3 regions of the Aromatoleum bremense genome follow, and region 2 is predicted to be linked to each of the others. Evidence: riboswitches for the same ligand, from Rfam matches in the RefSeq annotation. Region 2 holds a riboswitch; each other region holds the start of a gene.

Region 1 (7,631 bases), 1.1 Mb from region 2:
CCGAGCTTTTCGGCCAGCCGCGCCGCCAGCGCGTTGGCACCGCCGATGTGGCCCGACAACACCGGGATGACGAAGCGCCCGCCTTCGTCGAGCACCACCACGCCGGGATCGATGTCCTTGCCTTTCAGGTGCGGCGCGATCAGGCGCACCACGGCGCCCAGCGAAACGACGCAGACGATGCCGTCGAAGGCCGCGAACAACGCCGATACCTGATCGCCGGTCTTGCCGCTGAAACACGTGGCGGCACCCGGCGCGGCGGCCTCGGCTTCGGCGTGGAACTTCCCGGGCGCGAACAGGCGGGCGCCGGGCAGCGCCGCGACGACACGCCCGGCGTGGGCGATGCCGTGGCGCGTGATCGCGACGACCGCGACGCGCTCGGAACCGAAAGGCAGGTGGTGCTTCATGCCGCCTCGGCGCTCGCCACGGCTTTGCTGCGGCAACCGCGTTGCGTCGGTCGTTTCGCCCGGCCGGGGTTCTTCACCAGCATCAGCGACAGGTAGGGAATCGTTGCGCCGCGCAGCGACAACACGTCCGCCACGACACGCTCGTCGGGCGTGCCGACCTTTTCGACATACACCGCGTGCGGCGCGATGCCCCGCGCTTCGAGCAGGTCGAGCACCCCTTCCAGCATCGGCTTCACCTTCAGCAGCACCAGGCTGTCGAATTCGTCGAGCATGCGGTCGATGACCTCGACGCCGTACGAGGCTGGAAACACCGCCAGCGTCTCGTCGGCCTCGGCGATCGGGCGGCCGATGCGCGCCGCGCTGGCGCAATACGAGCTGACGCCGGCGATCACCTCGACCTCGATGCCCGGTTGCAGTTCGCGCACGGCGCGCGCCAGATGGCCGAAGGTCGAATACGTCGAGGCGTCGCCTTCGACCAGGAACAACACGTCACAGCCTTCGGCGAGCAGGCGCACGGTCTCGTCGGCGGCCTGCAGCCAGGCGCGCGCCAGCAGCTCGGCCTTGGTCGTCATCGGGAAGACCAGCGCCACCGCGTCGACCGGCAGCGCCAGGCCGGCGCGCAGCGCGATGTCGAGCGCGTAGGAGACCTCGCCCGCCTTTTTCACCGGGTAGGTCCAGCGCGCATCGCTGTTGAGTGCCTCCCAGCCGCGCCGCGTGATCAGGCCGGGGTCGCCGGGGCCGAGGGAGACGCCGATCAGGCGGCCGAATGATTTGCTCATGCAATTTCCTTGGTGGCGACGACGATCCACACCGGGTTCTGGGCAGCGAAGCGGTGCAGATCGAGGATCGGCTGGCTGCGCGCCGCCGAGAGTTGAACGATCTCCCACGCCGCGCCAGCTGCCTTGAGCGCGGCAGTCGCGGTGGCGAGGTTTTCGATCGTGACGAAATTCATGACCAGGCGGCCGCCGGGCGTCAGGCGGCTCAGGCAGAGGTCGATCAGCGTCGTCAGTTCGCCGCCCGAACCGCCGATGAACACCGCATCGGGGTCGGGCCAGGTGTCGAGGTGTTGCGGCGCCCTGCCCTCGACCAGCGTGTAGTTGAAAACTTGGAGGCGGCGCGCGTTCTCGCATGCGTTGGCGACGTCGGCGACGTTTTTTTCGATCGCGTAGACGTGGCCCTCCGGGCACAGCTGCGCCGCTTCGAGGCCGACCGTACCGGCGCCGGCGCCAATGTCCCAGACCAGCGCAGCGGGTTTCAGACGCAGCTTGGCGAGCGAGACGGCACGCACTTCGAGTTTGGTCAGCAGTCCTTTTTCAGGTTGCCGCTGGACGTATTCCGCGTCCTCGAAACCGAAGGCCGGACGCACCACGCGCGGCACGACACGGCGCAAGGCGACGACGTTGGGCTGCGGGAACTCGCGCTGTGCCACGTCGGCCGGGCTGAGGTCGGCAAACACGGCTTCGTCAGGCGCCGTCAGCCGCGCCGCAACGTCGATCCGGAAAGTGTCGCCCCATCCGGCAGCAACCAGCAGGCGCGCGATCCGGGCCGGGTCGTTGGCCGGCGAGGTCAGGCAGAGCAGCTTGTCGTGGCGGGCGATGGCGCGAGCCAGCGGCGCCAGGCCGTGGTCGTGGCGCGCGCCGGGAGTCCATTCGCCAGCATCGGCCGCGTGTACCGAAACCAGCCTGGCATCCTGCCAGGGCAGGCCGAGCCGCGCTGCGGCGAGCTGCAGGCTGGACAGCGCCGGCAGCACGACCACGCGCTGGCGGCCGAGTTTTTCGATCAGCGAAGCGGCGAGGCCGAAGCACAGCGGGTCGCCCGTGGCGAGCACGATCACGGTCAGGCGGTCGGCCAGCGCCTGCTCGACCCAACTGGCGACCGCCGCGATGCGACCGGTCGCATCGCGGCGTTCGGCCCGCGCCGGCAGCAGCGTCTCGACAGCGCGCAGTTGATGAGCCGCCCCGATCACCAAATCGCCCTTGTCCCACAGGGACTCCCTTCGGCCGAAAAGAATTTCCGGCAATGCCGCTTCCGGCCCTGCCCCGCCGTGTTCATGCACGCCGACGATGTAACAGGTGCTCACGAAGACTCTCCTTGCGATGCCCCCACGGCCTCGGCGTGGCGCAGCGTGACGATGGGCCGGCCTTCGAAGTCACAGACCAGGATGTCCAGTTCGAAGGCGCCCGGATAACGCGCATTCAGACTGGCCCAGGCGCGTTGTGCGAGCGCACGGTGGAAAGGCACGGCCAACCCGAGCGCGGCAAGTTTCTCGGCGGCGAAACGCCCGGTTTCGGCGGCGCGGATTTCCTCGACCAGCACCGGCGGCGCACCGATTTCGCTGGCCGCGCCGGCAAGCAGGTCGCGGTCGATGGCCTTGCGCCAGGCGTGCGTCACCGCGAGCCCCTGGGCGACCTTGGTCAGTTTGCCGACCATCGCGCCGAGGATGACGCGGCGGAAGCCGTATTTCTGCGCCGCATCGAAGGCCGCCTTGACGAAATCGCCCATCTGCACGAAGCAGGCCTGGGCCAGTTCGGGGTGTTCGCGCATCGCGCATTTCTCGGTCCGGCCGCCGGTCGTGAACACCACTGCCGGCTGGCGCTGCGCGGCGCCAACCTGCACGCCCTGCACGACGCTGGCGCGGAAGGCAGCGGTCGAGTACGGCTTGACGATGCCGGTGGTACCGAGGATCGAGATGCCGCCGAGGATGCCGAGCCGGGCATTGAGCGTCTTTTTCGCCATCGCCTCGCCGCCGGGCACCGAAATCGTCACTTCGAGACCGTCACGGTCCAACAGGTCGCCGGCGGCGGCGCGCACGTTGTCGGCAATGTTGGCGCGCGGCACCGGGTTGATCGCCGGACCACCGACTTCCAGCCCCAGTCCTTCCTGCGTCACCGTACCGACACCGGGACCGCCGCACAGCTTGACGCGGCCGGCCTCGCCCTGCAGGCGCCGCACATCGGCGGTCAGGTGCGCGCCATTGGTCGCATCGGGGTCGTCGCCGGCGTCCTTGACGACAACGGCGTGCGCCGAATCGGCATCGACCGCGCCGTCCGCGACCGCGAAACGGACGAGCTGCCCGTTCGGCAGCCGACAGTCGACGTGATCCGGCACCCGGCCGCTCACCAAGCCCAGCGTCGCGGCCCGGGCCGCCGCCGCCGAGCAGGCGCCGGTCGTGAAGCCGGTGCGGTTGCCGCGCCGGCGGACCGGCGCGCCCTTGCGGACCTTTTCGGCAGCATTCATGGAGAGATCAGCCGGCACGCCGCTGCCGGCTTTCGGCCAGCGACAACAGCGCATGCAGCGCCGCGACGACCAGCGTCGAGCCGCCCTTGCGCCCGCGACAAATGATCCACGGCACCTCCTGCACGCTGGCCAGCAGATCCTTCGATTCGGCCGCCGAGACGAAACCGACCGGCATGCCGACGATCAGCGCCGGGCGGGCACCCTCGTCGCGCACCAGCCGGATCACTTCGAGCAGCGCGGTCGGCGCGTTGCCGATGCCGACCAGCGCGCCGTCGAGCAGGCCCAGCCGCTGCGCCTTGCGCATCGCCTGCACGGCGCGCGTCGTGCCTTCGGCTTTCGCCGACTCGATCACATCGGGGTCGGAGATGAACTGGTGCGGCGTCAGCCCGAAATGGCGGAGGCGCGGCGCCGACAGGCCGACGTTGATCATCTCGACGTCCGCGACGATGGGGGCGCCGCCGCCGAGCACCGCCGCGAGACCCGCTTCGACCGCCCGCGGGTGAAATTCGGCCAGGCCGTTGAACTCGAAGTCGGCGGTGGCGTGGATCATGCGGCGCACGATCGGCCACTGCGCATCGGTATAAGGATGCGCGCCAACCTCGGCGTCGATGATCGAAAAGGAATCGTGTTCGATGCGCTGACCAGCGACGGTCAGCTGCTCGGTGACGGTATTGCAGAGCGTATTCATGGCGGTCAGGGGTGGTCGCAGCCGGCGCCGCAAGCGGGGGCCGCGGCGTGGACAGGGTGGTGATGGTGCGCGTGCGCGGCCTCGACGGCGCGACGGAAGCCGCAGCCGTCGCAGTCGAGCAGCTGCTCGCCGCTGGCGGCAGCCAGTGCGCGCGCATCGAGCAGCGCGAAGATTTCCTCGTCGAAGCCGAAGTAGGACCCGAGCGCGAAACTGAGCTGCGGATAGGCCGAGCGCAGCCGCTCGACCTGCTCGCCAATCCGTTCGATCAACACGCCGGTGAACAGATAGACCGGCTGGATGAGGATCTGCGTCATGCCGAGCCGGGCCTGCCGCTGGACCACCGTTTCGAGGCGCGGATGGGTGATGCCGGTGAAGGCGATGTCGACCAGGTCGTGTTCGCGCGCCTCAAACACCCAGCGCGCCAGCCGCGCCATCTCGCCGTTGGCGCCGGCGTCGGACGAGCCGCGACCGAGCAGGACGATGCCGGTGGTGCGCGGATCGGGCACCGCCAGTTCGCGCTGCAGGTGGTCGAGGCGGCGCTCGACAATCGCGAAGATGTCACGCCCGAGGCCCAGGTGCGGCGCGCAGACGAATTCGGTCGCCGGGTGGCGCAGCCGGGCCGCCTCCACGGCTTGCGGGATGTCCATCTTGACGTGGCCGGCGGCGTTGAGGATGAAAGGCAACACGACGACCCGCGCGCCGGACGGCGTGATCGCGGCGGCGCGGTCGAGCCCCTCCTCCATCAGCACCTCGGCGAGTTCGATGAAGCAGACCTCGATCCGCCATTCCGGGTGGCGTTGCCGCCAGTTTTTTGCCAGTTGTTCGATTTCCTCGTTGCCGGCGCGATGGCGCGAACCGTGGCCGATCAGGAGCAGGGTGTCATTCATGGACGGGTTCTCCGGTGGGCGCGTCCGCCGCGACGCTCGCCTGACGGAAGCGGTGCGCGAAGGCCGGGTCATAGAGTTTGGAGCGGGCGATCCCGACCCGGTCGCCGGCACCCAGCGTCGGGCTGGCGACGATCATCGCCTGGGCGCCGACCTTCTCGGCCTGGCACTTCTTCTTGATGTCGGCCAGCGTGCCGCGGATGATTTTTTCCTCGCCGGGCCAAGAGGCTTTCTGCACCACCAGCATCGGCGCGTCCTCGCGCCAGCCGGCGGCGCGCAGGGCGCGCTGCACCTCGTGCAGCAAGGTGATCGAGAGGTAGATGCACAGCGTCGAATGATGTGCCGCCAGCGCTGCGAGATCCTCGCCCGGCGGCATCGGCGTACGGCCGGCGACGCGGGTGAGGATCACGGTCTGCGTCACTTCGGGGAGGGTCAGCGTCTCGCCGGCCGCCGCCATCGCCGCCATCGCCGACGAGACGCCGGGCACCACGGCCCAGTCGATGCCGGCCGCGGTCAGGGGCCGCGTCATCTCGATCAGCGCGCCGTAGAGACCGGGGTCGCCGGTCTGCAGGCGGACGACGGTGTCGTGCCGGCCGGCGGCGTCGAGCAGCCAGGCCGTCATCGCTTCCAACGTCATGTCCTTCGAGTCGCGGATGACGCAAGCCGCCGGCGCGTAACGCGTCGCCGCGACATCGACCAGCGAACCGGCGAACAGGATCGCGCCCGCCCGTTCGAGCAGGGCGCGGCCCTTGACCGTGATCAGTTCGGGGTCGCCGGGACCGGCGCCGACGAACCAGACCTTGCCCGGCACGGCCTTAAGCCAGGCGCAGGTCGAAGCAGAAGCGCACGGCCGCATGGCCTTTGAAGCGCGCCAGGCCCTTGACGACGAGCAGCGTGAACACCGGTTCGACGATCAGTAGCGCGCCATAGGAGGCCGCGAAAGTCGCCCAGGCGGCGAGCGGCGTCGCCACTTCACCGATCGCCAGCCAGAAGCCGACCATCAGCGTTACGCCGCTGTAATACACGGCGTCGAGCTTGACGATGGTCTTCACGTCGAGTCCTTGCAGGCGCTGGCCGAGCGTGGCGTGGAGCAGGCACAGCGGGACGACCAGCGACAGCGAATTGACGCCCAGGTGGATCAGGTCGGCCGGCTCGAAAAGCAGGCCCTGCAGCAGCAGGCCGAGGGCGAAGCCGAACAGCGTCGGGATGAAGCCGAGCGTCAGGTAGATCGGCATCGCGCCGACGAAATGCAGTTCCGATGGTCCGGCCGGCAGGTGGAAGGCCTGCATGAAGAGGCTGAAGAACAGCGCCGCGAGCAGCGTGCGGACGATCAACTGCGGCCGCTTGACCAGATGGATCGACTGGCTGCCCAGCAGCGCGACCGCCGCGACGTTGGCGGCGAGGATCTTGGCGGAGGAAACGAATCCCGGTTCGATATGCATGACGACTCCCTGGTTGAGTGCAACGACGACATCGGCACAACCACGGAAGCAGAACGCTGGGGAACGGAACGCGGGAATCGATGACGGACACACCGCCGTGAATGAAGCTATCGCGCACCTGATCGCCGGCCGAACCCACACCCCGGGGTCATACCCAACAATCGATCAGGCCGGTCTTCTGGCTCGCCTTCTTCCTCCTCGGCCGGCCTTCCCGCGCAAGCGCAGTGGCGTAGTAGCAGAGTCGTCAGGCTTACAGCAGCGGGGGCTGCGCCGGAATGGCTGATGGTCACATCAGTTGCACCGGACTTCCCGTTTCACCCCGCCGCACGGAAGCACGACGAGGAACCTGGATCGAACAAGGTGCAGAGCATACCGCCGCCGGCCGCCGGCTGGCAAGCCCGCCCGAGTGGCAAGTCTTGACGGCCAGCGGGGAAGGCAGGAATCACGCCAGCATCAGGTCGAAACTGCTCTCGGTGCCGTCCTTCCAGCCGTCCCACAGGAAGTCGTCGGCCTTGCCGTCGGCGATCAGGCGGAAGGCATAGCGCGTCTGTTCCTCGTAGAAGCCGCAGAAGGCGCCGACCCGGTCCATGCCGCCGTTCATTTCGTGCGCCTCGGCCGGACACGGCGAGCCGCAGAAATGGCGGATCGCGCAAGTGCTGCATGGCGTGATGGCATCGACGTTGCGGCCGGTCACCTTGCGGAAGGCGTCGCTCTGCAACACCGCGTCGATGTCGTCGCTGAACAGGTTGCCGCCGCGGAAATCGTCGAGCCCGATGAACTCGCTGCACGGGAACAGGCCACCGTCGGGCGCCAGTGCGAAGAAGGCACGGCCGCCACCGCACGGCGAGATGTCGCACATCAGCCGGCGCGCCGTCGGCGCCAGGATGGCGAGCAGGATGTTGGCGAAATTCGCCACGACCAGCTTGCGCCCGCTTTCCCGGTACAACTGGTGGGTACGTTCGAGCGCGGCGATGAA
Region 2 (7,631 bases):
GGGTGAATGCGGGAGCGAAAATTCTCTCAGTTTCATTTCTTACCGATACCGCCTATCCGACTACGTGCGCCCGCCCGCAAGACCAGTATGGCAACAAATTCTTTAATAGCGCTAGCGTCGCGACCGCAATGGATTGGGTCAAGTGGGACATTATCCTGAACAGCCGCACAGCAGCCGGAATCGTGAATCTTTCGTGGAACTCAACTGCGTTCAAGCCTGGTGAAACACTCCAGCTTAAGATGACCAGCCTTGCTAAACCCAATTACTCAGGCGGCTACGTATACCCTGGGGCGTTCATCACACATTCGGCCGGTAACCAATTCCAGTCTGCCTGCAACGTTGCGTTCGGTTACACCGGCGGTGTTCCCCTATCGTCTGACGGCATTATGGTGGTCGGCGCCATCGACAGCAGCGGAGCGCCCGTCGTAAGGCCGAGTTCCGGCTACGGCTTCGTCAACATGCCCTATGCTGGGAACGAGTACGGGTCGAACTACGGATCATGCGTTGAGGTTTGGGCGCCAGGGAAATCGCTGTTGTCAACGTGGGGGCCGATGGTGGGATTCAGTAGTACGGATAGCAGCACTTGGCAGATGCAGTCCGTGACGTACGACAATTACGTGCCTCTATCGGGAACGTCGATGGCGGCTCCGCATATCGCGGCCGTTGCTGCCTATCTTGCGGAGACGCGAGGGCTGGTGAGTCCCGGTGAGATTGAAACTGCCGTGCGCAGCCTCTTCTACCAGACCGGGCGAGTCGACAGCGCGGGCCTGCCGGTAAACTTGGTTCGGTTGCCCTAGCGCGCGGCCTGCCTTATACCCGATCAAGCTCGTCACCGCTCGCAGTAGAGGACCCTTTCATGGATCGCATGCACTTGAACCCCCGCCTCGCTTGCCTGGCCATTTCGTCGACATTGATGCTCGGCCATGCTTACGCTTTTGACGCTGCAGACTACTTGGCGCCTTACGCGAGTCCGCCAGCGCTTCGCGTAGTGCACACGCCGGGCGGATCCATGCCCGCTTCGGCGCAGTTGCAGGCCGAGACAACGGATAACGATACCTACGTCATCCGCGTTGTCCCGGACGACCAGGTGCAGGTCGGTTTCGAGATGGCCGAGTTCGTCATGCAGGGCGGGCGCTTTGTTGCCATCGCGTCTGAGTACGGACAGAACTGCTACGATCCGCCATTGGTTCTGCCGGATGCTCCAGGGCAGGTAGTGGAAACAATGAGTCGCGCCAGGGACTGTGCGGGGAACGTTGGTCCAGAGCCATCGGCGCTGGGGTATCGCCTGGAGGCCCTTCCTCTTCAAGACCTCTCAGCATCTAACGGCGGCGTTGTTCAGGTCCTGCCGATCGTCCTGGAGATCAACGGGGCACCTCAGCATAGCTATTATTTCGGCTATAGGCTGGGCTTGGTAGCCAATCTCGCCGATCCCGCTACAGACCCATTCGCAGCGGATCTGTCCTGGGCGGATTTTCTCCTTGAGTCTCTCCCTCCTCCCCAGGAAGAAGGGACGGTGATCGAATACCGCAATACTAAAGACTTTCCCGGGGCGCCCGGAGGACACTTCTTCTACAGCGCCACCGGCGAGGAGCAAGGGATCGTCGACAGCGGGGCTGCGGGCGCCTTCGTTCGTACAGGACGTACATTCAAGTCTGGTGGATACGTTACCATATGTCGCTTCTACGGCAGTGTTACACCCGGCCCCAATTCACACTTCTTCACGGCAAGTGAAGAGGAGTGCGCCTTCCTCAACAGCATTCAACGCAGCCCGGTCCCAAGTGCCGAGCAGCAGTGGAACTATGAGGGGCTAGCCTTCGCAATGAATGCCGCAATCATTGCAGATACCCCAAAAGGATTTTCAACGTGCCCCACGGCCTCAATCCCGGTGTACCGTGCGTATAACGCTGCTTGGAATAGCCAGGGCAAGCAGGCATGGGACTCCAATCATCGACTCTCGACGTCACAGGCAGACATCCAAGAAATGGTCACCCAACACGGTTGGGTAGATGAAGGGATCGTGATGTGTGCTCCAGAGTAGCCATAGAGGGGGTGCCATCAAATGACAATGAATGGTGACAAGGGTACCCTTGGACGCTCTGGACCGGCCTGCAGCGCGTCATGGACTTCGCGGCAGGGCTAAAATACGCGCGCGACGATCATGATGACAATGGAGTTGCGTGTAATGGAATGCCTTGAAGGACGGGGTTTGTCGCCCGGTCAGTCCGGAAGAAACACCTTGCGGCCGTCGCCGCAGACGCGCCGGATCGGATGGTTGTAGGCGTGGCTCAGGCGGTCCGCCTGCAGCACCTCATCGCGACTCCCGGCAGCGACGCCGCCGCGGCCGTCGAGCAGGATCACGTGATCGGCAAAGCGCGCGGCGAGGTTGATGTCGTGCAGCACCATCACGACGCCACGTCCGCCGCGGGCGAGCCGGGCGAAGAGTTCGAGTGTCGCGACCTGGTAGTGCAGGTCGAGATGATTCGTCGGCTCGTCGAGCAGGAAAAGCCGGGGCGCCTGCGTCAGCAGCGCCGCGATCGACACCCGCTGCCGCTCGCCGCCGGACAGGTTCAGGATGTCGCGCTCCGCGATGTCGGCGAGCCCGACTTCGGCGAGCGCGGCACGTGCAAGGGCGACGTCGTCGTCGCTTTCCCAGCCCCAGCGCCCGAGATGCGGATGGCGGCCGACGAGCGCAGTCTGCAGCACCGTCGCGGAAAAATGGTCCGGCTGCTGCTGCGGCAGCAAGCCGCGAAAGCGCGCCGCGGCGAGCGCGTCCCACTGGGCATACGGCTGTCCGCCGAGCCGCACTTCGCCGACCGACGGCAGGCGCAATCCGGCGAGCGTATGCAGCAGCGTCGTCTTGCCGGCGCCGTTCGGCCCGAGCAGCACGAGGCATTCGCCGGCAGCCAGCCGCAGGCTGAATTCGCAGCACAGCCAGCGCTCGCCGACTTTCAGTGCGAGGCGGTCCGCTTCGAGGAGGAATTCGGCAGCGGCGTTCATCGCGGGTGGCGCGACAGCAGGAACAGGAACACCGGCACGCCGATCAGCGCCGTCAGCACGCCAACCGGCAGCTGCATCGGCGCGATCACGGTGCGCGCTGCCGTGTCGGCGACCGTCAGCAGCGTGCCGCCGGCGAGCATCGCGGCGGGCAGCAGCACGCGCTGGTCGTTGCCGATGACGAAGCGCACCAGATGCGGGACGATCAGGCCGACGAAACCGACCGAACCGATCAGCGTCACCGCCGCCGCGGTCAGCAGCGACGCGAGCACGTACAGCAGATAGCGCAGCCGCTCGACGCGCACGCCGAGCGCACGCGCCGACAGTTCGCCGCGCGCGAGCACGTTGAGGTCGCGCGCGAACGGCAGCACCGCGACCAGCCCCACAACCATCAGCACCAGCGCCGGCCACGGCCGGGAGGCACCCGACGCGTCGCCCATCAGCCAGAACAGCATCGACTGCAGCCGCGTGTCGGTCGCGAGCGACAGCATCAGCGTCACCGCCGCGCCGCAGCCGGCGGCGACGATGACGCCGGTCAGCAGCAGGCGCGTCTGCGTCCACGAACCGTCGCCGTGCGCCAGCCCGAACACCAGCAGCATCGCACCGAGCGCACCGGCGAACGCCGCGGCGTCGACGAGCCACGGCGCGAGGCCCAGCAGCATCGCCCCGAGCGCCCCGACCGCCGCGCCGCCCGAGATGCCGAGCACGTACGGGTCGGCGAGCGGATTCCGGAGCAGCACCTGCATCAGCGCGCCGGCGATCGCGAGCAGGCCGCCGCACGCGAACACCGCGACCGCGCGCGGCAGGCGCAGCTCGCGCACGACGCTCGCGGCCATGCCGTCGGCGCCGCCGAACAGCGCGCCGACGACGTCGCCCAGCGGGATCCGCAGGTCGCCGGCCGACAGCGCCCAGCCGATCGCCAGGCACCCCGCCGCCAGCAGCGCGGCGATGACGGGCAGGGCTGCCGGAGCACGTCGCAATTCCAAAACCTCCGTCAACGGCGAAAAACGCGAAATGGCGTCAGAACGAGAGCTTCGCGCCGAGCTTCCAGGTACGCTCGAAATCGACCGGATAGATCGCGTCGTCGGCGACCCACACGCCGTTCTCGTGTTCGAAGAGGTTCGTCACCGCAGCGTAGAGCTCGACGTCCCTGACACGATGACGATACGCGAGATCGGTCGACTGATACTCGCGTTGCTTCTGCGCATTATTGTTGTCGAAGTCGTTCGCCGCCCGCGCCTTGCTGCGCCAGCTGTGGGACAGGTTCAGGTTGCCCTGCTCGCCCACTTTCACGTTGAGGCCGACGACCGCGTTGTGCCGCGGCACGCCGGGCAGTTGGCGTCCGTCGAACGCGCCGCCGCCCGCCCCGTCGCGGTCGATGATCGCGCGCGTCCATGTGTAGTTCAGCAGCCCGGTCAGCGTCGGCGTGATGGGCCAGGTGTCCTGCAGCTCGAGCCCGTACTTGTGCGACTCGTCGATGTTGGTGTTCGTGAAGGTGAAGGGCTCGAAGAAGATCTCGTTCTTCAGGTCAGCGTGAAATACGCTGAGCTTGAGGCGGTTCGCCGGCACGACGTGATTCAGGCCGAGCGTCACGGTGCGCACCCTCGCCGGCTCGATGAAGCCGTTGAAGCTGGTTTCGCCGGTGAAGAAATCGGTGACGAAGAAGCGGTCGATGTCGGGTGCGAGGAACGCGCTGTTGTAGTTGCCGAACACCGACCAGGCATCGTCGAAGCGGAAGTTCGCGCCGACGTCCCACGACGAGAGCGTCTCGTCGTCCTCGATGTGCGCGCCGAAGTCCGGATCGTGCTCGTATTCGATCCGCTCGCGCCGGGCACCGGCCGACAGCGTCAGTCGCGCGAGTTCATACTGCCCCTGCACGAACCAGCCGAGATTGCGCTTGGAGGTCTCGCTGACTGCGTCTTCGCGCAGCCCGTCAAACGACTGGACGCCGGCGGTCAGCGACAGCGCGTCGCCGAGATACTGCAGCGAAAAGTCGTTCGACACGTAGCGGTAGTCGGACTCGAAGCGGAACTGCACGAACTCGGACGCCTTGTCCTCGTCGTGGTGCCGCGCCGACAGGCGCCAGGCCTGCGTCAGGTCATAGTCGGCGCCGACGCCCCAGTAGTCGGAGTCGAACTTCTGGTGCGTGTAGTTGCGGCCGTTGTTCTGCGCCGGATCGTGGCGGAACTGCGCGAGCGTCAGCGCACCCGGGTAGCGCGTGTCGATGCGTGAGCTGCCCGCATCCAGATTCAGCTTCAGCGCATCGGCGGGCTTGCCCGACAGCGCGACGCGCCAGTTGTCGGCACGCGATTCGTCGGTGTGTCCGGACGGATCCTTGTCGCTGAAGCCGTCGTGCTCGCTGCGGTCAATGGTCGCCGAAGCGGAGAAGCGTTCGCGCGCGATCCCGGCGCTCGCCGTCGCACCCACAGCGCCGTGGCTGCCGCCGTTCAAGTCGAGGCTCGCCCCGGTGCGCGGCCGCGTGTAGATCTGGATCGTCCCGGCGGTCGCGCCGTCGCCGTACATCACCGAGCCGCTGCCCTTCGCGATCTCGATGCGCTCGATGTCGGCGAGCGGGATCGCGCCGAGCAGCTGCGGCACGAGGTCGATGTTGTTGAGCCGACGCCCGTCGAGCGAAATGACGACGTTCTGGTGCCCATCGGCAGTGCCATAGCCGCGCATGTTGATGCTCGGCGTGAAGCGGTTGCCGAAATACGGCGCGATCTGGATCGAAGTCTGGCGCGCGAGATAGTCGACCAGCGTCGTCGCGCCGGAGCGCTCGATGTCGCGCCGGGTATGCACTTCGGAGGCATAGGTCGCGGCGACGTCGGGCGTGTCGATGCGGGTCGCCGAGACGATGACGGTCTCGCCAGTGGTTTCTGCGGCGGCGAATACGGGGGCGGGCGCGGCAAACGGAAAAGCGGCAGCAACCGCGACGGCCGTCGCGGACAAGCGGATATTCATCGGGATTCTCCCTGCGCCAACAGTAGCGTCCCCGCTTACCGTGGCATGTTTCACCAGGAAGCGCCGCATCCGGGAGCACGATTCGAGCGGCACGAAGCCGCGCCCGTCGCCGCCACCCCGCGGCACTTCAGCCATAGCGCGTTCGGGCCGGTATCCGGGCTCGTGGGCTGACCGGCGTCCCGTCGGGGAATGCCGGACCGGTCGCATCGCCTTCCCGGACTGGTCGTCCAGTGGCGGTTGGATGCGCCTTGCGTCCACTTACCGTTGCGGGGGCAGCACAGGCATGGCGAAGGCCCTGTCGGACGACCGTTCGCGCACCTGTTTCCCGTTTAACCTTCCGGCGAGGTTCGCCTTCGGGCACCTGAAACACGTCGCACCCGGAAACCGGATGCGGGGCGGATAATAGCGCGTTCCGCAACTTCCCGCAGCGAAGGCCGCGCAATCCGCACCATGCCCGCACACCTGATCCTCGGCGGCGCCCGCTCCGGCAAGAGCCGGTACGCTGAAACCCTCGCGCTCGGGACCGGGCTGCCGGTCACCGTGATCGCCACCGCCGAAGCGCTCGACGCCGAAATGGCGTCCCGTATCCGCCGCCACCAGCAGGACCGCCCGCACGCGTGGCGCACCGTCGAGACGCCGCTGGCGCTCGCCGACGCGCTGCGCCGCGAAGCGCAGCCCGGGCGCTGCGTCATCGTCGATTGCCTGACGCTGTGGCTGATGAACCTGATGGCGGACGCCGACACGCTGGCCTCTGCGCTCGATGCCGACGCCCTACCGCGACTGCTCGCCGAACGCGCCGCACTGCTCGACTGCCTGCCGGGGCTGCGCGGCGACGTGCTGCTCGTCGCGAACGAAGTCGGTCTTGGGCTGGTGCCCGAAACGCCGCTCGGGCGGCTCTTCCGCGACGAGGCCGGACGGCTCAACCAGTCCGTCGCCGCGCTGTGCGGGCGCGTGACCTTCGTGGCCGCCGGCCTGCCGCTGGCGTTGAAGCGCTGAACCCCTGCCTCAATCCCAGCCCCCTGCGACGCGTCGCGCCGGTCTCGCAGTCGCGCACGATCGATTTGTTGCCCGAGCCGCGCCTTTTCACACGGCACTGCGCGCAATGCCTCATACAATAAAGGTCGTGTAACAATTTGTTTGCCGGGAGGGATGATGCGAGATCGTGCGGCACGACTGAAGAGCAATTCCGACATCCGGGCGCCCCGGTCGCCGGGGCGAAGCGGCATCGCCGTCACGACTGTCGTCGTGCTCGCGGCGGCGCCCGGCGCGCGCGCGGCGGAACCTGCGGCGCGGCTTGTCGAGTGCCTCGAAGCGGCTCACCTCGGCCTCGCGTTCTATGCCGGCGCGCTCGCGGTGCTGTTGCTGTCGATCGCGCTCATCGTACGCCGGCGGTCGCTCGCGCGCGAACAGGCGCGCCTCCAGGCCGAGGCCCTCGCGAGCCGCGAACAGCTGATCCGGACGTTGCAGGCATCCGAGCAGGCGCTGACCCAGGGTCTCGCCCAGCGCAGCCAGGAACTCGAAGCGGCGACCCGGCGCCTGCAGGAAACCGAGCTTCGCCTGCAATACGCCGCGCACAACGATCCGCTGACCGGGCTCGCGAACCGCCTGCTGCTCGGCGACCGCATCGCCCAGGGCATCACGCGCTCGAAGCGGCACAACTGCCGCACCGCCGTCGT
Region 3 (7,631 bases), 1.1 Mb from region 2:
GGGCAAGTGTCGCACCGTGCGCTGCGCGGAAGACGACGAGAAAGAAGCCCGGCGCGGCGGATTCGAGCGGCGACACTTCGACCTCGACGAGCAGCGTCTCGTCGCCGCGCCGCAACGCGATGCCTTCCTTGCGCGTCCCTGCGCGCGTCCTGAACGCCTCGCCGACGATCTCGCGCAGCTCCATCGCGAGCGCGCCGCGCGCCATCCGCAACAGGTTGAAACTCGCCTCGCCCGGCGCCGGTTCGAGAAACTCGCCGGTCTGGCCGCGAAACTGCACGATGTCCATCTGTTCGTTGATGACGACGCTCGCCGGGCAGTATCTCTTCATCAGCAGCCGGTCGACGGCCTTCGTCAGGTCGCGGCCGGCGAGCGGCAGCGCGGCGCGTTCGCGCGCGGCCGGTTCGGCGACGCTGAACGACGCCGACAGCGGTGCGGAAAAGTCGAGCTGCAGCGTCGCCGCGATCGCCTTCTTGGCGTAGATCTTGTGCTTCGTGTCGAGCGTCCGGTACATGTCGGCGTGCTTGCCGATGGTCTCGGCGCTGCCCAGCAGCAGGAAGCCGGCCGGCTTGAGCGCGTAGTGGAACAGCGCCAGCACTTTCTTCTGCAGCACCGGACCGAGGTAGATCAGGAGGTTGCGGCAGCTGATCAGGTCGAGGCGCGAGAACGGCGGGTCCTTGACGACGTTCTGTTTCGCGAACAGGCACATGTCGCGGATCTGCTTGCTGATCAGGTAGCCCTGCTCGTCGTGCGTGAAGTGGCGCGCGAGCCGGGCGGGCGACACGTCGGCGGCGATGCTGTCGGGGAAAAGCCCGGCGCGCGCCGTGTTGATCGCGTGGGTGTCGATGTCGGTGGCGAAGATCTGGATCGGCAGGTGGACGCCCGCTTCGTCCAGGCATTCGAGCAGCGCGATCGCGATCGAATACGGCTCCTCGCCGGTCGAGCAGCCGGGCACCCAGATGCGGACCGGGTCGCCGCCGCCGGCGCAGCGTTCGATGATCCTCGGCAGGATTTCGCGCGCCAGCGCGTCGAACACGGCCGGGTCGCGAAAGAACGCGGTGACGTTGATCAGGATCTCGTTGTAGAGCGTGTCGATCTCGGCCGGCCGCTCCTGCAGCAGCCTGACGTAGTCGGCGAGCCGGTCGAGCCGGTGGACGAGCATGCGGCGCTGGATGCGGCGGTGGATCGTCGTGTGCTTGTACTGGGCGAAGTCGACGCCGGTGCGCCGGCGCAGCAGGATGAAGAGCTTGTCGAGGTGCCGCTCGTCGGCGGGGGGAACGGCCGGCGCTTCGCGCGGCGTCGCGGCAACCCGCCCGGCGAGACGCGCGAGTTCGTGGGCGATCTCCGCCGGAGGCAGCACGAAATCGACGTAGCCGCTCGCGATCGCCGCTTCCGGCATGCTGCTGTAGCGGGCGCTGTCCTGGTCCTCGGCGAACGTGATGCCGCCTTCGGTCTTGATCATCTTCATGCCGGTCACGCCGTCCGACGCGGCGCCCGAAAGGATGACGCCGATCGCGCGGCTGCCCTGGTCCTGCGCGAGCGAGCGCAGAAAATAATCCACCGTCAGCTGCGGCGCGCGCGTCTCGGCAGGCGGCATCAGGTGCAGCACGCCGCCCAGGATTGCCAGGTTGGTGTTCGGCGGGATCACGTAGACGTGATCCCGCTCGACCCGCATGCCGTCGCCCGCCTCGCTGACCGGCATGTGCGTGCGCCCCGCGAGCAGGCTGGCGAGGATGCTGTGGTGCTTCGGGTCCAGATGCTGGACCAGCACGTAGGCCATGCCGAGGTCCGGCGCGAGATGGTCGAGGAACTCGTTGAAGGCTTCGAGGCCGCCGGCCGAAGCGCCGATGCCGACGATCGGGAACTCCCACCGCGGGAGCACGGGCGCGTCGCGATCGTCCGGGTCGTGGTTCTGTTCACTCATGGTTGGGTTCCACCCCGGCGGCCCTGCAAGCAACGCCAGGCCGGACCGGATGCTGTTGAAACAATGCGGTGCACGACAGTCGGCGTACCCGCCCCACCCGTGCGCTTCGTGTCCTGTCGCGACCGGCTCCGTGATGTCCGACCCCTGCACGGCCTTCCGGCAGTTCGGTGTCGCGGGAGCGGGGAAATTCTATATGAGTTCGCGTCCCGGGCCGTTTTCGGCTGCACCGGAAATTTCATGGAATTTTCAGGATAGGCGATGGATGCAGCGGATAGCGACGAAGCCGCTGCGCCGGTATCAATGGCGGTATTCGCAACAGGGCCATCCACGCGCCGATGAAGGCATGACCCGGATCGGCTTTTGGCGTTCCCGGAGCGGTGTCCCTGCGCGTCCGGGCGAGTCTGTCCGATTCCCGGGCAAAGGTTTCACGACTCGATGAACCAGGGCGACCGTCCTTTTTCTCCACCCACGTCTCGCGAAGGAGTCACTCCATGAGTAGTCGAATATTGCCGGACTTCGATCTTCTGCTGCCGAAGAGTCTTGCGGAAGCGGCCGAACTGCTGGCGACGCACCGGCAGCGCATCACCGTCATGGCGGGCGGCACCGACGTGCTGGTCGCGATGAAGTTCACGCAGTCGCCGGAATACGTCATGAGCCTCGATGGCATCCCCGGGCTCGGATATGTCGTGTTCGATGCGGCGAAAGGCCTGCGCATCGGTGCGAAGGCGACGATCGCGGACCTGCTGGAGCAGCCCGAGGTGAAGCACCATTACCCCGCGCTGTGGCACGCCGCCGAAATCTTCGCCACCGGCCAGGTGCGCAACACCGCGACGGTGCTCGGCAACCTGCTGCGCGCGTCGCCCGCCGGCGACTGCAGCTGCGCGATCTACGCGATCGGCGGCAAGCTCGTGCTGCAGCGCACGGCCGGCCGGCGCGAAGTGGATATCGACGACTTCTGGCTGTCGTACGGCGTCACCGCGCGCCAGCCCGACGAGCTCGCGGTCGAGCTCGTCCTGCCGCCGCCGGCCGTCGGCGCGCGCGGCGCCTTCAAGCGCATGACGCGCACCAACGACGACCTCTCGAAGCTCAACGTCGCGGTGCAGCTCGAGATGCTCGGCAACACCTGTGTCGAGGCGCGCTTCGCGATGGGCTGCGTCGCGCCGACGCCGTTGCGGCTCAAGAACACCGAGGCGCTGCTCAAAGGCCGGGAGCTCACCGCGGAACTGCTCGCGCGCCTCGTCGAGTCGGTGCCGTCGGAAATCAGCCCGATCGACGACAAGCGTTCGACCGCCGAATACCGCCGGCAGGTTTCCGGCGTTTTGCTCAAGCGCGCGATCGAGGAGGCGTGCAGCGCCGCCTGACCGACCCGAACCGACCCGAATCGGCGCGCGCCGATCTTCACGAGGAGACAGGAATGAAGAATGCAACGATCACGCTCCATATCAACGGAGAGGAATACAAGCTCGAGGTGGCGGTCAATCGCACGCTGCTCGAAGTGCTGCGCGACCAGCTCGGCATGACCGAGACCAAATACGGCTGCGGCACCGGCGAATGCGGCGCCTGCACGGTGCTCGTCGACGACCGGGCGATCAATTCGTGCCTCGCGCTCGCGGCGACGATGGACGGCAAGCGCATCACGACGGCGGCCGGGTTCGCGCACTTCGGCGAGCTGAACCACATCCAGCAGGCGTTCAACGACGAGGCGGCGATCCAGTGCGGCTACTGCACGCCGGGGATGATCGTGAAGACCGCCAGCCTGCTGGCGAAGAACCCGGACCCGACCGAGCACGAAATCCGCCACGCGCTCGAAGGCAACATCTGCCGCTGCACGGGCTACGAGAAAATCGTCAAGGCGGTGCAGAAAGCCGCCCGCACCGCGCCGGGACGCGCCGTCAAGGCGGACACGGCCTGTCAGGAGGTGGCGCAATGAACGCGGAAACCATCGTCGGCACAAGCGCGCAGCGCGTCGACGTCAAGGACAAGGCGACCGGCCAGGCGCTCTACGCGGCCGACATCCAGCTCCCCGGCATGCTGTACGGCAAGGTGGTGCGCTGCTGGGAGCATGCGCACGCGCGCGTCGTCCGCCTCGACCTCTCGCAAGCGGCGAAGTCGCCCGGCGTCGTCAAGGTGCTGGGCCCCGCGGACGTCACGCGGAACAAATACAACTCGTCGGTCATGGACCTGATGGTGTCCGCGCAGCTGCACGACCTGCTCGGCGACATCGACGACCAGGACATCTTCACGACGCACGTCAAATACCAGGGCGACGCGATCTGCGGCATCATCGCCCGGTCCGAAGAGGCCGCCGAGCGCGCCGCGGCGAAAGTCATCGTCGAGTACGAGCCGCTGCCGGTCTACCTGAGCGCCGCGGCGTCGAAGCAGCCCGATGCGATCCAGTTCACGCCGCAAAAGCCCGGCAACCGCGCTTTCCAGCTGCCCGAAGCGATGTTCCCCGGCAACGCGCTCGGCGGCGGCGACGTCGATGCGGCGATGCAGGACGCCGACATCGTCGTCGAGGACGTGTTCTACGTGCCGAAGCAGAAGCAGTGCCAAATGGAACCGCACGCGTATATCGCCAAGCTCGACAGCGGCGGGCGGTTGACGTGCTGGACGTCGTCGCAGATGCCCAAGCTCGTGCAGGCGAAGCTCGCGCGGCTGTTCGAGCTGCCGATGAGCCGCGTCAAGATCAATGCGACCGTGATCGGCGGCGGCTTCGGCGCGCGGCTCGGGATGATTTCGGAGCCGCAGGCGTGCGCAATGGCGATGGCGGTGCCGGGCCACCCGGTCAAGCTGCAGACGCTGCGCGAGGAGGATTGGGCGATCTCGCCGAGCCGCCACCCGGGCAAGTACTGGATGAAGATCGGGCTCAGGAAGGACGGCACGCCGCTCGCGTGCGACGCGCGCTTCGAGAACTACAAGGGCGCTTATTACCTCGACGCGTCGGGCACCGCTTTCACCGCCGGCGCGTGGCTCGGCGGCATGTACAAGTTTCCGGCGCTGCGCTACAAGGGCGAATCGTACTTCACCAACCAGGGCCTGACCGGCGCGTTCCGCGGCTACGGCAACCCGCAGACGAACTTTGCGCTCGAACAGCTGATCGACCGCGCGTGCGCGCAGGTCGGCGCCGATCCGGTCGAATGGCGCAAGAAATGGCACAAGGGCGTCGGCGACGACGGCTGGTGCGCGGGCGTGACTTATCCGTCATGCGCGCTCGACGAATGCCTCGACCGCGGTGCCGCGGCGATCGACTGGGCCGAAAAGCGCCGCAAATATGCGAACCAGACCGGCACAAAGCGGCGCGGAGTCGGCTGCGCGGTGATGAACCACACCAGCGGCGCGATGCCGATGCTGCTCGAACACACCGTCTGCACCGTCAAGATCAACGAGGACGCGACCGCCGAAGTGATCTTCGCGTGCTCGGACATGGGGCAGGGCTCGCACACCGCGTTGAAGCAGATCGCCGCCGAGACGCTCGGCTTCCCGTTCGGCGACGTGCAGCTCGCGAATCCCGGCTCCGACGCCGGCTTCGACATCGGCGCGCACGCGAGCCGCACGATCTACGTCGGCGGCGCGGCAGTGAAAGCCGCGTGCGAGGACGCCAAGCGGCAGCTTTTCGCCCGCGCGAGCGAGGCGCTGCAGGTTCCCGCCGACGAGCTCGACATCCGCGACAAGAAGATCTTCGTGAAGAGCGACCCGGCGCGCTCGATCGACGTCGAGAGCATCACGCGCGCCGGGGTTTACCATTTCATCGACCCGATGACCGGCAAGCCGGAAGGCGCACCGGGGCAGATCCAGGGCTACGTGAGCTTCTTCGCGCCGCACAACTCGCCGCCTTTCGGCGCGTCGTTCGCCGAAGTCGAAGTCGACACCGAGACCGGCGAAGTGCGCGTGCTGGAACTCGTCAACGCGCACGACATCGGCCGCGCGATCAACCCGGCGGCGGTCGAAGGGCAGCTCGAAGGCGGCATCCAGCAGGGGCTCGGTTTCGTGCTGAGCGAGGAGACGTATTACGACAGCCAGGGCCGGATGCTCAACAACAGCTTCACCGACTACAAGATGTTCGGCCCGAGCGACATGCCGAAGATCAAGACGATCCTCGTCGAGAACGCCGACCCGGTCGGGCCGTTCGGGGCGAAAAGCGTCGGCGAGTCGGGGCTGGTGAGCCCGGTCGGGGCGGTCGCGAACGCGATCTATCACGCGCTCGGCATCCAGTTCATGGAAGCGCCGATCACGCCCGAGAAAGTGCTGAAAGGCATCAACGAGAAAGGGCTGGGCGGGTCGCGCGAACGGCTGGGCGCTTGCTAGTTTCGGCAGTCCCTGCACAAAGCGGCCGCCCCGGGGCGGCCGTAGTTTTTCCGCAGGCCGAAAGCCGGTGACGACCGGCCCGGCTCCGGCTCAGTGCAGCCGTACCAAGCGCCCCAGATGCCACACGGTGTGGCCTTGACGCGATTTCTCGCCGCTCGCTAGAATGCGAGTCGATTTCGACAAAGGGGGCGCGCCGACCAGCCGCCCCGGAACACGGTGCGGGCCGCGGCCCAATTCCGTGGCGGGCCCGCCGCTGTAATCGGGGACGGAATCTGCAAGGTCGCGCGGCATGCGGCGACCAGCCACTGTGATGACGCATCGTCATGGGAAGGCGCAGACCAACCGGTTGATCCGAGAGCCAGAAGACCTGTCGGACTTCGCAGTTTCGAAACCAATGGCAAGGGGTTTCGCCGCACGCCTGGAAAGCGTCGCGGCGAAGCCCTTTTTGTTTTCTGGAAACGCAAGGAGAGATCGGATGACATCCCCCACGACCGCAGCAATCCCCGCCATCACCAGCGCCAAGCCGGCGATCATCGCCACCCGCCAGCATTGCGAAGCCGACGGCATCGGCCTGTCGCACTACATCCTGATGGATCGCGCCGCGAGTCCGGACGCCGTGCCGGACGCCGTTGAGTCTGACGCCACAGCGTAAGCGGAGGTCCCATGACTGCTGTGATCAACCCCGCCGCAACCACGGCGGGCGGGACGGCTGCGCCCGTGCGTTCGGCCGCGCCCTCGGCCGGCGCCTACGCCAACAGCGGCAACGGCCCCAGCCTGCTGCCGCTCGACATCGGCCACGCCGACTACCTGGCACTCACCGACCCGGCCACCGCCTTCTGGGCGCTGGTGCGCAAGGAGCGCCTGGCCGAGGCGCTCGGCGAAGGCCCGCTGCTTGCCGGTTACCGCGAAAAGTCGGCCGCTTTCGGTCGCGAGCTGCACGCGCTGCGTTTCGAACTCAAACCTTCGGCGGCCTACGTCAACCCGACCGAGCGCTGCAACCTCAACTGCACCTACTGCTACATCCCGGAAGGCATGCGCAGGAACGGTTCGCACATGGCTGCCGACCGCCTGCAGGAAGCGTTGGGGCGGCTCAAGACCTATTTCGCCGCGACCATGCCGGCCGGACGTTTGCCGCGCATCATCTTTCACGGGGCCGAACCGCTGATGAACCAGCAGGCGCTGTTTCCGGCCATCGCGGCGTTCAAGGACGACTTCGTCTTCGGTGTGCAGACCAACGCCACGCTGCTCGACACTGCCGCGATCGACTTCCTGGCCGGGCACGGGGTCAGCATCGGCCTTTCGCTCGACGGTCCGCTCGCCGAAACGACCGACGCCACGCGGCTGACCTTCGGTGGCAAGAGCGTGCATGACAAGGTGCTCGCCGCGATGGACGCGCTCAAGGGTT

What was found. Region 2 has a riboswitch for cobalamin ahead of pbN1_RS12095 (TonB-dependent receptor). Riboswitches for the same ligand answer to the same signal wherever they lie in the genome.
Region 1: another riboswitch for cobalamin. It lies ahead of pbN1_RS06885 (energy-coupling factor ABC transporter permease); the one in region 2 lies ahead of pbN1_RS12095 (TonB-dependent receptor).
Region 3: another riboswitch for cobalamin. It lies ahead of cbpA (modified peptide precursor CbpA); the one in region 2 lies ahead of pbN1_RS12095 (TonB-dependent receptor).

What each region holds. Positions count from the first base shown of each region.
Region 1 covers NZ_CP059467.1:1,441,535-1,449,165, forward strand. The annotation lists gene pbN1_RS06850 (cobalamin biosynthesis central domain-containing protein) at 1-404, opposite strand, end outside; gene cobI (precorrin-2 C(20)-methyltransferase) at 401-1,183, opposite strand; gene cbiE (precorrin-6y C5,15-methyltransferase (decarboxylating) subunit CbiE) at 1,180-2,484, opposite strand; gene pbN1_RS06865 (cobalt-precorrin-5B (C(1))-methyltransferase) at 2,481-3,641, opposite strand; gene pbN1_RS06870 (precorrin-8X methylmutase) at 3,649-4,329, opposite strand; gene pbN1_RS06875 (sirohydrochlorin chelatase) at 4,335-5,216, opposite strand; gene cobM (precorrin-4 C(11)-methyltransferase) at 5,209-6,024, opposite strand; gene pbN1_RS06885 (energy-coupling factor ABC transporter permease) at 6,029-6,655, opposite strand; cobalamin riboswitch at 6,808-7,020, opposite strand; gene cbpB (peptide-modifying radical SAM enzyme CbpB) at 7,098-7,631, opposite strand, start outside.
Region 2 covers NZ_CP059467.1:2,555,042-2,562,672, reverse strand. The annotation lists gene pbN1_RS12115 (S8 family peptidase) at 1-797, shown strand, start outside; gene pbN1_RS12110 (hypothetical protein) at 857-2,038, shown strand; gene pbN1_RS12105 (ABC transporter ATP-binding protein) at 2,218-2,997, opposite strand; gene pbN1_RS12100 (FecCD family ABC transporter permease) at 2,994-3,974, opposite strand; gene pbN1_RS12095 (TonB-dependent receptor) at 4,015-5,955, opposite strand; cobalamin riboswitch at 6,084-6,335, opposite strand; gene cobU (bifunctional adenosylcobinamide kinase/adenosylcobinamide-phosphate guanylyltransferase) at 6,406-6,951, shown strand; gene pbN1_RS12085 (diguanylate cyclase domain-containing protein) at 7,108-7,631, shown strand, end outside.
Region 3 covers NZ_CP059467.1:1,449,339-1,456,969, reverse strand. The annotation lists gene pbN1_RS06915 (chemotaxis protein CheB) at 1-1,921, opposite strand, end outside; gene pbN1_RS06910 (FAD binding domain-containing protein) at 2,413-3,282, shown strand; gene pbN1_RS06905 ((2Fe-2S)-binding protein) at 3,336-3,851, shown strand; gene pbN1_RS06900 (xanthine dehydrogenase family protein molybdopterin-binding subunit) at 3,848-6,226, shown strand; cobalamin riboswitch at 6,435-6,593, shown strand; gene cbpA (modified peptide precursor CbpA) at 6,702-6,878, shown strand; gene cbpB (peptide-modifying radical SAM enzyme CbpB) at 6,890-7,631, shown strand, end outside.